Regions from separate parts of the Pseudarthrobacter sp. CCNWLW217 genome, predicted to be linked through region 1. Evidence: riboswitches for the same ligand, from Rfam matches in the RefSeq annotation. Region 1 holds a riboswitch; the other holds the start of a gene.

Region 1 (4,366 bases):
TGGTTTCGGGGTGCGCCCGTGTCGATCGCCTCTTACCGGGTCTGGGCCCGGCTGCGCCGTTAAAGCGCAAGGACCCCCGCCGTAGGGCGGGGGTCCTTGCCAAGCGTTGCTACGGAAATTAGCTGACGCGGATGAAAACCGGGCCGGAGCCAACGTTGGCGCTGAAAACAACGGTCTGGTTGCCGTTGTAGCCACCGTGTACGGCCTGGCCGTTGCCGGCGTAGACAGCCACGTGGGCAACGCCCGCACCGCCATCGGCGTAGTAGATCAGGTCGCCGGGCTGGGCCTCGGCGGCACTTACGGTCTGGCCCAGGGACAGGTAACCTGCAGGCCAGTCGTGGAAGTTGATGCCCACAGCGGCCAGGGAGTTGGTGACCAGCATGGTGCAGTCCTGGTTGACGCCCAGCTGGGCGTAGGCTGCGGACAGGATGGCCTGGCCCTTGCTGCTGGCGGCCACAGGTGCCTTCGGAGCTGCAGCCGCTACCTTGACGGTGGAAACAGCCTGAGCGGCGGGTGCGGGAGCCTCAACCTCAGGCTCAGGTTCCGGCGCTTCAACCACGGGAGCCGGCGTGGTGGTCACCGCGGGCTTCTCGTAGGAGATGGCAATGGTGGAAGCGGCCGAAATGACCGCCGGAGCGGCAACCTCAACCTCAACGTTGGAAGCGGAAGCCGATTCGCGCTGAACGTTGGTGTCTGCAGCGTTGGCGGCGATACCACTGGTCAGGACCAGGCCGGAGGCAGCAGCGATAACCGCGGCCTGGCGACCCATGCCACCGGCGTTGTCGCCGAGGGCCTTGGCAATGACAGCCAGCGAGTTGGTCGTGGTGACCTCCGCGCGGTGCCGTGCAGCAATTGCACGTGTAGTCATTATTTCTCTCTTTCGTTTTCCTCAGGACCGCACAGGCAGGCCAAGGGCTTTGGGTGCGCCGGCATCTTGGGGGTACGCCGGCACACCCCGAACGGGGATTTAGCGAAAAGTGTTCTAGCGGGCGCGGTTCTTCTACTTCAGGGTGTAGAAGGATCCGCCGCCCGTGGAGGCCACGGAGTGCAGCAGCGTTCCCTGTGACGGGTTCAGGGCGCTGATCATCATGCCGTTGCCAACGTAGATGCCTACGTGTGCGCCGCCATTCTGCATAACAAGGTCACCGGGAGACGGTGTTGACGTGGGGGTCATTGCCGTCCACGCGTTTACACGGGGAATGCTGATGCCTGCCTGGGCGTACACCCACTGGGTGAAGCCGGAGCAGTCCCAGCCGTTGGGCGAAGTGCCGCCCCAGACGTAGGGGTGGCCGATTCCGGTGTAGGCGATTGCGGCCAGGCCGGAGGCGGCCGCGGAAGATACCGCGTCCGTCAGCTTGCTGGCTGCGGGGGCCTTTGCGCCTGCTGCCCGTTCCGTGTCAGTGGACTGTGCACGGACCGTTTCGACCTTCGGGGCCGGCGTGGTCTTGACCACGGGGCGTTCGAAGGAGACGGTGGCGGTGGGGGCAGCGGTGACGGCAAGCGCCGTCTGCGAGCCGGACTCGGTGGAGGCGGAAACGCCAGCGGTGGTGTCCGCTGCGTTGGCCGGAAGCCCCATGCTCAGGATCAGACCTGATGCAGCTGCGATGACAGCAGCTTGGCGACCGACGGTCCCGGCATTTGCACTGACAGCCTTGGACACGGGGCCCAACGGGTTGGTGCGAACCGTTTGTGCGCGGTGACGCGCAGAATTATGGCGTGAAGACACGAAGGTAGCCTCTCCCAATGCCTACGAGGTGAGCTGTCGGATTCGGATGGGAGTTCACCCGGCCACGCCGCTTCCACAGGAAGCTTTGCGACTTAACCCCAAGGCCTTCGAACTTCAAAGGCCAAAATTGGTTCCCCCGCCCCTGCCAGACGATGTCATGCGAACGGACCTTGAGCGGTGGCAGAGCTAGGCAATCCACTCAAGAACGTCAACTTCGGAAAAGTTGACGCAAGTTAGACGGTACAGCAGTTCAGAGCGAATGTCACATTCAGGTCACGGCATGTCACGCAAATGTGAGAGTTTTCCATCAGTTGGGCTAGAGCCAGCCGGTGGGGTCAACGACTTCGCCATTGACCTGGACCTCGAAATGGAGGTGGCAGCCTGTGGAGGCGCCGGTGGTGCCGCTGAGCGCCACTACCTCGCCTCGGCTGACCGTTTGGCCAACCTTGACGTTGAAGGAAGACAGGTGGTTGTACGTCGTTTCAAGGCCGTTGCCGTGGTCCACGACCACGCGGTTACCTCCGCCAAACTGGTGCCATCCCGCAAAGGTCACAGTGCCGCTGGCGGCCGCCAGGACAGACGTGCCGCACTGTGCCACGTAGTCCTGGCCGCGGTGGAAGTCACCGGAGCCGCCAGTGATAGGACTCACGCGATAGCCGAATGGGGAGGCCGTAACCAGGCTCGCCAGCGGAGCACCGAGGCTGCCGGCGGAGGCGGCCCGGGTGATGGACCCCGCTGACTGGGCGCTCAAGAGTTGCTTGAGCTTGCCGTCCGGATCACCCATGGTGACTACGGATGAGCGGCTGAAGTCGATTTTTGCGGCTGCTTCGGCGGAGATTTCAGGCTGCGGAGCTGCGGAAACAGCCGATGTCTGCTGACCGGCGTCCGGCGTGGCCAGGACGGGACTGGTGGCAGGGACGGTGACTGTGAGCACCAGGCCGGTGGCCGCGAGGGCGATGCCGGCCTTTTGGCCCACCCCACTGGCCGCTGCGAAGTCAGTGATTTGCCGGAAGGGTCCCCGGCGGCGGCGCGCATCGCGCTGTGGATCCCGGGGCCTGTCCGCGGCCACAGCTGCAGCAACGCGGGGCGCTGCTACGGGGCCCGCTGCGCGGCGGCGGCCCCTGGAATTCTGCATGGTCAAGAACGGTTCCTCTCTGGAAAGCCTGCGAAGTTAGCTGTCGGATTCGGGTCAGAGAGTTCATAGACCCGGTCCGCCGTAAGCAAGCTTCGGCGCAGAGATATCCCGTGAGGATCCTTCGCTGGAAGAGGCTTGCTGCTGACGGACTTCACCCCAAGGCAGCCTTGCGACTGCCGGTTGTGGTTCCCCCGCCTCTGCCAGTTGGTGACTCGTACTACTGATCTGCTGGCAGAGCTCGGCTCCAGATCAGGTAACGCTTTTGTATCGACGCTTGGCGTTAACTATAGGCGATTAAGCCGGACAGTAACAATTCCGTTATCTTTGCTTAAAGCCTATTCATTGGGGTAACCCGGGCGCTCCGTCAGAGGTCAGCGGACGGATACGAATACGTGCGCCGCCACTTCGGGGGGAAGCTCCAGTGCCCCTTCGATCCCGGGGACCCGGACCGAAATGTAGTCTCCCACGCGCTCCAGCGAAATCGGGGCGCCCGGCCGGATCCCGCCCTCGTCCAGCTGGGTCAGCAGCTCAGGGTCCACCTGGATGGGTTCTGCCAGCCTGCTGACAACCACGGTGGATCCGGGGCCATAGCCCTTCATGGCTTCCAGGAGATTAATCACACCGTCCGTGAAGGGCGACGACGCCTGGCCTCCCAATGCCGCCAGGCCAGGGATGGGATTGCCATAGGGCGATTCAGTGGGGTGGTTCAGCATTTCGTAGATGCGCCGCTCGACGCGCTCACTCATCACGTGCTCCCAGCGGCACGCTTCGTCATGGACGTACGCCCAGTCCAGGCCGATAACATCCGCCAGGAGGCGCTCCGCGAGCCGGTGCTTGCGCATGACCTCGGTGGCCCGTTTACGCCCGGTTTCCGTCAGTTCCAGATGACGGTCTCCGGAGACCACCACCAGGCCGTCGCGTTCCATCCGGCCAATCGTTTGGGACACCGTGGGTCCGGAGTGCCGCAGCCGTTCGGCAATGCGGGCGCGAAGAGCAACGATGTTCTCTTCCTCAAGCTCCAAAATGGTCCGAAGATACATCTCCGTAGTATCGATCAGATCCGTCATCCAGCTCAGCTCCTCGAGCGCATTACCTTGCGTTGTCCCACCGTATCGCGTACCGACAGCGACGTAGTCCGTTGAAAAGCTTAGCCTATTTTGAATTTGTCCGGATAATTCCTACGGCCCCTCCAGCCTGTCTCAAAGGCTGGACTATGACGCAGCCGGTTCCCGCCGAATCAGCGGTTCAGGCAGAATATAGGAGGTCCTCGTTGCGGTCACTGACGACTGCCGGCCACCCCACCGTCCCGGACATGTGTCACGTCCACGCCGAATTGGAGCCCTTGTGAGCGAAAACAGCATCACTATTCCTGCCGACCTCCTGCCAAAGGACGGACGGTTCGGCGCAGGACCTTCCAAAGTCAGGCCGGAACAGATTGAAGCACTCTCGGCGGCGTCCACGACCATTCTGGGCACGTCCCACCGCCAGGCTCCGGTCAAGAACCT
Region 2 (4,366 bases), on a different contig from region 1:
TGCTGACCAGGATCCGCGCCTTCGCGCCTGAAGTACCGGCGCTCTTCCTGACTGCCAAGGATGCCGTCCAGGACCGGATTGTGGGTCTGGCTGCCGGCGGTGACGACTACGTGACCAAGCCGTTCAGCATGGAGGAGGTCCTCCTCCGGCTGCACCGGCTGGTGCAGCGATCCGGCGTGGCAGCGATGGACACCGCTGAGCTGGTAGTGGGTGACCTCGTCCTCAACATCGATACCCGCGAGGTGAGCAGGGCCGGCGATGAACTGCAGCTGACTGCCACGCAGTTCGAGCTGCTCCGGTACCTCATGGAGAACCCCAGGCGCGTCATCAGCAAGGCGCAAATCCTGGACCGCGTCTGGAACTACGACTTTGGCGGGCAGGCCAACATTGTGGAGCTCTACATCTCGTACCTGCGCAAGAAGGTCGATGCCGTGCATCCGCCCATGATCCACACGGTGCGCGGCGCCGGATACGTCATCAAACCGGCGGACTAGGCCATGCCCTCACTGCCTGCAGTGGCGCCCACGCATGGCCGGAGCTGGCTGAAGCCCTCCACCTGGCATCTGCGTACACGCCTTGTACTGGTTGCCATGGCCCTGCTGGTGGCCATCTGCGGCGCCGTTGGCCTCTTCAGCTACGCTTCCATGGACTCGTTCCTTACACGCCAGCTCGACGAACAGCTCAGCCAGGCTGCCTCCCGGTCCAACGACCCCGGCCGGCCGCCGCTGGGCGGCTTCAACGGCAGGCCGGACCCGCTGGATTCCCGTGGGCAAAGCGTGGGTACGCTCAACGCCCGGATCCTGAATGGGCAGGTCAACAGCGCCGGATTCCTGGCCTCCGATACCACGCGTTCTCCCCTGTCCGCTGAGGACAAGGAGATCCTGCTGGCCCTCCAGAAGGATTCCCGCCCTGTGGACCGGACGCTCTCCAATGGCGAGTACCGGCTGATTGCAGTGGCAACGAACTACGGTGATGTCCTGGTGACCGGGCTCCCGCTCGCCGGCAAGGAAAGCACCCTCACCTCCCTGGTGTGGACCTTCGTTTTTGTTTCCCTTGGAGGGCTGGTCTTGATTGGCCTGGCCGGGACTATCCTCATCCGGCGCACCATGCAGCCGCTGGAGCAGCTTTCCGAGGTGGCCACACGCGTCTCGCGGCTCCCGCTGGACGCCGGCGAGGTGGCACTCGCGGTGCGCGTCCCGCCGTCGAACTCCAACCCCGGAACCGAGGTGGGCAGCGTGGGGCATGCGCTGAACCTCATGCTCGACAACGTGGCCAACGCGCTGCAGGCCCGGCAGCAAAGCGAGACCAAGGTACGGCAATTCGTTGCCGACGCGTCCCACGAACTGCGCACTCCGCTCACCGCCATCCGCGGTTACACGGAGCTAATGCGGATGACCGAGAACTTCACTCCGGATGGCCGGAAATCGCTGGCCCGGGTTCAGAACCAGTCCGAGCGCATGACCACACTGGTGGAAGACCTGCTCCTGCTCGCCAGGCTGGACGAGGGCCAGCCGTTGAAACTCAGTGAGGTGGATCTGACGCAGCTGGTGATCGAAACCGTCAGCGACGAAAAAATCATCGCACCCGGCCACAACTGGCATCTTGAGCTTCCGGACGAGCCGCTTGCGGTCAATGCCGATGCGTCGCAGCTGCGCCAGGCGTTGGTGAACCTGCTGTCCAACGCCCGCAAACACACTGCTCCGGGCACAACGGTCACCACGGCCGTGATGAGGTCCGACGACGGCAGTGCCGTGGTGACAGTAACGGACGACGGCGCCGGCATCCCGCCGGAATTCGTGGACCACGTTTTTGCCCGGTTTGCCCGCGCAGACGCGGCACGGACTGGATCTTCACGGTCCTCCGGCGCGGCGGCTTCGGAAGGCTCCAGCGGGCTTGGGCTGTCCATTGTGCAGTCCATTGTGGAGGCCCACGGCGGCAACGTGGAAGTGAACTCCCGGCCGGGTCGGACCCAGTTCACGTTGCGCCTGCCGGCGATCAACGGCTCATAGCAAGGCAACGCACCGGCGTCGTGATCTCTGTTACCAAAATGTGACTTAAGCGTCGCGCTCCTGTAGCGTCGATGGGGTGCGGTTCCCTTTGAGCCGCATATCCGGATGACGCCAAGCTCTGCCGCTTCCCGGATTCCGCTTGACCAGGCAGAGGCGGGGGACCCAGAGTCCCGGGCACTTAACTGCCCTTGGGGTGAAGCCAGCACGTGATCTTTCCGTGTGGCCGGATGCCCTCATCCGAACCCGACAGCTAACTCCGCAGGTGTGAGAGGCGATCCATCATGTCTGAATTCAAGGTACAAGCGCGCCCAGAGCGCGGTGCACATAAAGTCAACGGCCGTGGCAAGACCACGGCGCAACACACAAAAGCTTCGTCCCTGGGCAAGCGTGCAGCCGTTTTCGGTGCGGCCTGCGCCCTCCTCATCGGGGTCGGCGCAGCAGGCCAGGCTTCCGAATCCATGACTCCGGTGGCGGTCAGCGGGACCCAGTCCTCGGCGGCAGAGCTTGAATCCAACTTGAGGCTGGAAAAGGCCGAGATGCGGGCCAACCCGGCCCCTGAACCAGCTCCGGCCGACATCAGCGTTGCCCCGCAGGCCGCCGAACCGGCACCAGCACCGGCACCCGCACCAGCACCGGCACCCGCACCGGCCCCCGCCCCTGAGCCCGCACCGGCCCCCGTCGTCGCCGTCAACGATCCGGCCGGGGCCCAGGCCTATGCGGCGAGCCAGCTTGGCAGCTATGGCTGGTCAGCCGACCAGATGCAGTGCCTGCAGACGTTGTGGACCAAGGAATCTGATTGGACCACCACGGCCACCAACGCGAGCAGCGGCGCGTACGGCATTGTCCAGTCGCTGCCCGCCGAGAAGATGGCGAGCGCCGGGGCGGACTACCTCACCAACTACCGCACGCAGATCAACTGGGGCCTGAACTACATCCAGGAGCGCTACCAGTCGCCGTGCGGCGCGCTGAATTTCCACTTGTCGAACAACTGGTACTAAGCCGGTAATTGCGGCTTCCGCCATCCGAAGCAGCAGGCCCTGAATCCCCCGGTTCAGGGCCTGCTGCTTTTTGGCGTTGTATGTTCGCGGGGGCCGGACTTCCCTGACCTGCGGCTCCGGGCCATACTGGGGCCATGAAATTCACCACGACTATCCTGGGCAGCGGCAACAAAGCTGGTATTGAGGTTCCGGAGGAGGTTGTGACTGCCCTGGGCGCAGGCAAGCGCCCGCCGGTAGTGGTAACCATCAACGGCAAGAGCTACCGGAGCAGCATCGCGGTGATGGGCGGGCAGAGCCTGGTTGGGGTGAGCACCGCCAACCGGGAATTCACCGGCGTAGAGGCTGGCGACACTGTTGAAGTGGATCTGGAACTCGACACGCAGCCCCGGATCATTGAAGTCCCGGATGACCTGGCCGCAGCCATGGCCGCCGAACCGGATGCCCAGGCGTTCTATGCCACCCTGAACTACAGCGCGCAGCGACGTTATGTGGAGCCGCTCGGGGATGCCAAAACGGAGGAAACCAGGGCGAGGCGGATCGCGAAGGTCGTAGCCGACCTCAAAGCCGGAAAGAAATAATCCGCCGACCTGCGGCGTCCGTTTCCACCGAGGCCGTGACCGCGGTGTAATCCGGGATATGGAGCACTCCCGCCGGTAATTCGCCCGTGTTTGGGCCCACCGCCACGGTCCGGATGCCCGCAGCCACTCCGGCCGCGATTCCAGCCGGGGCATCCTCAAAGACCACGGCATCCTCCGGCTCCACGCCCAGCAAACCGGCAGCGGTCAGGTAGCCTTCCGGATGCGGCTTGCCGCGCGTCACGAGGTCAGCCGTCACGGCAACGGCAGGCATGGCCAGTCCAGCGGCATCCATGCGGATGTCAGCCAGGATCCGGTCCGCCGACGTCACCAGGGCCACGGCCTCCGCGGGCAGGCTCCGGAGCAGTTCGGAGGCACCGGGCAGCGCAACGATGCCGGCAGTCCGCACCCGTTCCATGGCACCAAGTTCTGCAGTGAGCGCAACGATGTCGGCACCGGCAGGCGCGAACCGGCGCACGGTATCGCCTGCCTGGACGCCGTGGGAGGTGCGCAGGATCTCGGCGATGTCCAGGCCGTAGCGGGCGGCGAACTCGCCCCACACCTGCTCCACGACCGCTGTGGAGTCCACCAGCGTGCCGTCCATGTCAAAGAGGACGGCGCGGCAGGTCAGTGTTCGTGTGGCGGCAGGAATGGGCAGGGTCATGAACCCCATTTTGCCTTACGTATTGCTTGAGGCGCCGCGCCCCGGGATGTACTGCACGGCCCACTTGTTCCCGTCCGGGTCCGCAAAGTACACGAAATGTCCCCAGTCCTGGATGTCGAT

The links. A riboswitch is a leader RNA that binds a small molecule or an ion and turns the genes downstream of it on or off. The one in region 1 is predicted to bind cyclic di-AMP.
Region 2: linked by a shared signal. The riboswitch ahead of V9L18_RS15470 (hypothetical protein) and the one ahead of V9L18_RS06365 (C40 family peptidase) in region 1 are both predicted to bind cyclic di-AMP.

Annotation. Positions count from the first base shown of each region.
Region 1 covers NZ_JBBCBT010000004.1:54,030-58,395, reverse strand. Annotated here, with positions in the region: gene V9L18_RS06370 (NlpC/P60 family protein) at 119-868, opposite strand; gene V9L18_RS06365 (C40 family peptidase) at 1,001-1,660, opposite strand; cyclic di-AMP (ydaO/yuaA leader) riboswitch at 1,731-1,894, opposite strand; gene V9L18_RS06360 (M23 family metallopeptidase) at 2,043-2,861, opposite strand; cyclic di-AMP (ydaO/yuaA leader) riboswitch at 2,872-3,084, opposite strand; gene V9L18_RS06355 (metal-dependent transcriptional regulator) at 3,233-3,928, opposite strand; gene serC (phosphoserine transaminase) at 4,206-4,366, shown strand, end outside.
Region 2 covers NZ_JBBCBT010000013.1:64,143-68,508, reverse strand. Annotated here, with positions in the region: gene V9L18_RS15480 (response regulator transcription factor) at 1-494, shown strand, start outside; gene V9L18_RS15475 (sensor histidine kinase) at 498-2,009, shown strand; cyclic di-AMP (ydaO/yuaA leader) riboswitch at 2,126-2,285, shown strand; gene V9L18_RS15470 (hypothetical protein) at 2,291-3,007, shown strand; gene V9L18_RS15465 (YdeI/OmpD-associated family protein) at 3,142-3,585, shown strand; gene V9L18_RS15460 (HAD-IA family hydrolase) at 3,566-4,255, opposite strand; gene V9L18_RS15455 (glyoxalase superfamily protein) at 4,262-4,366, opposite strand, start outside.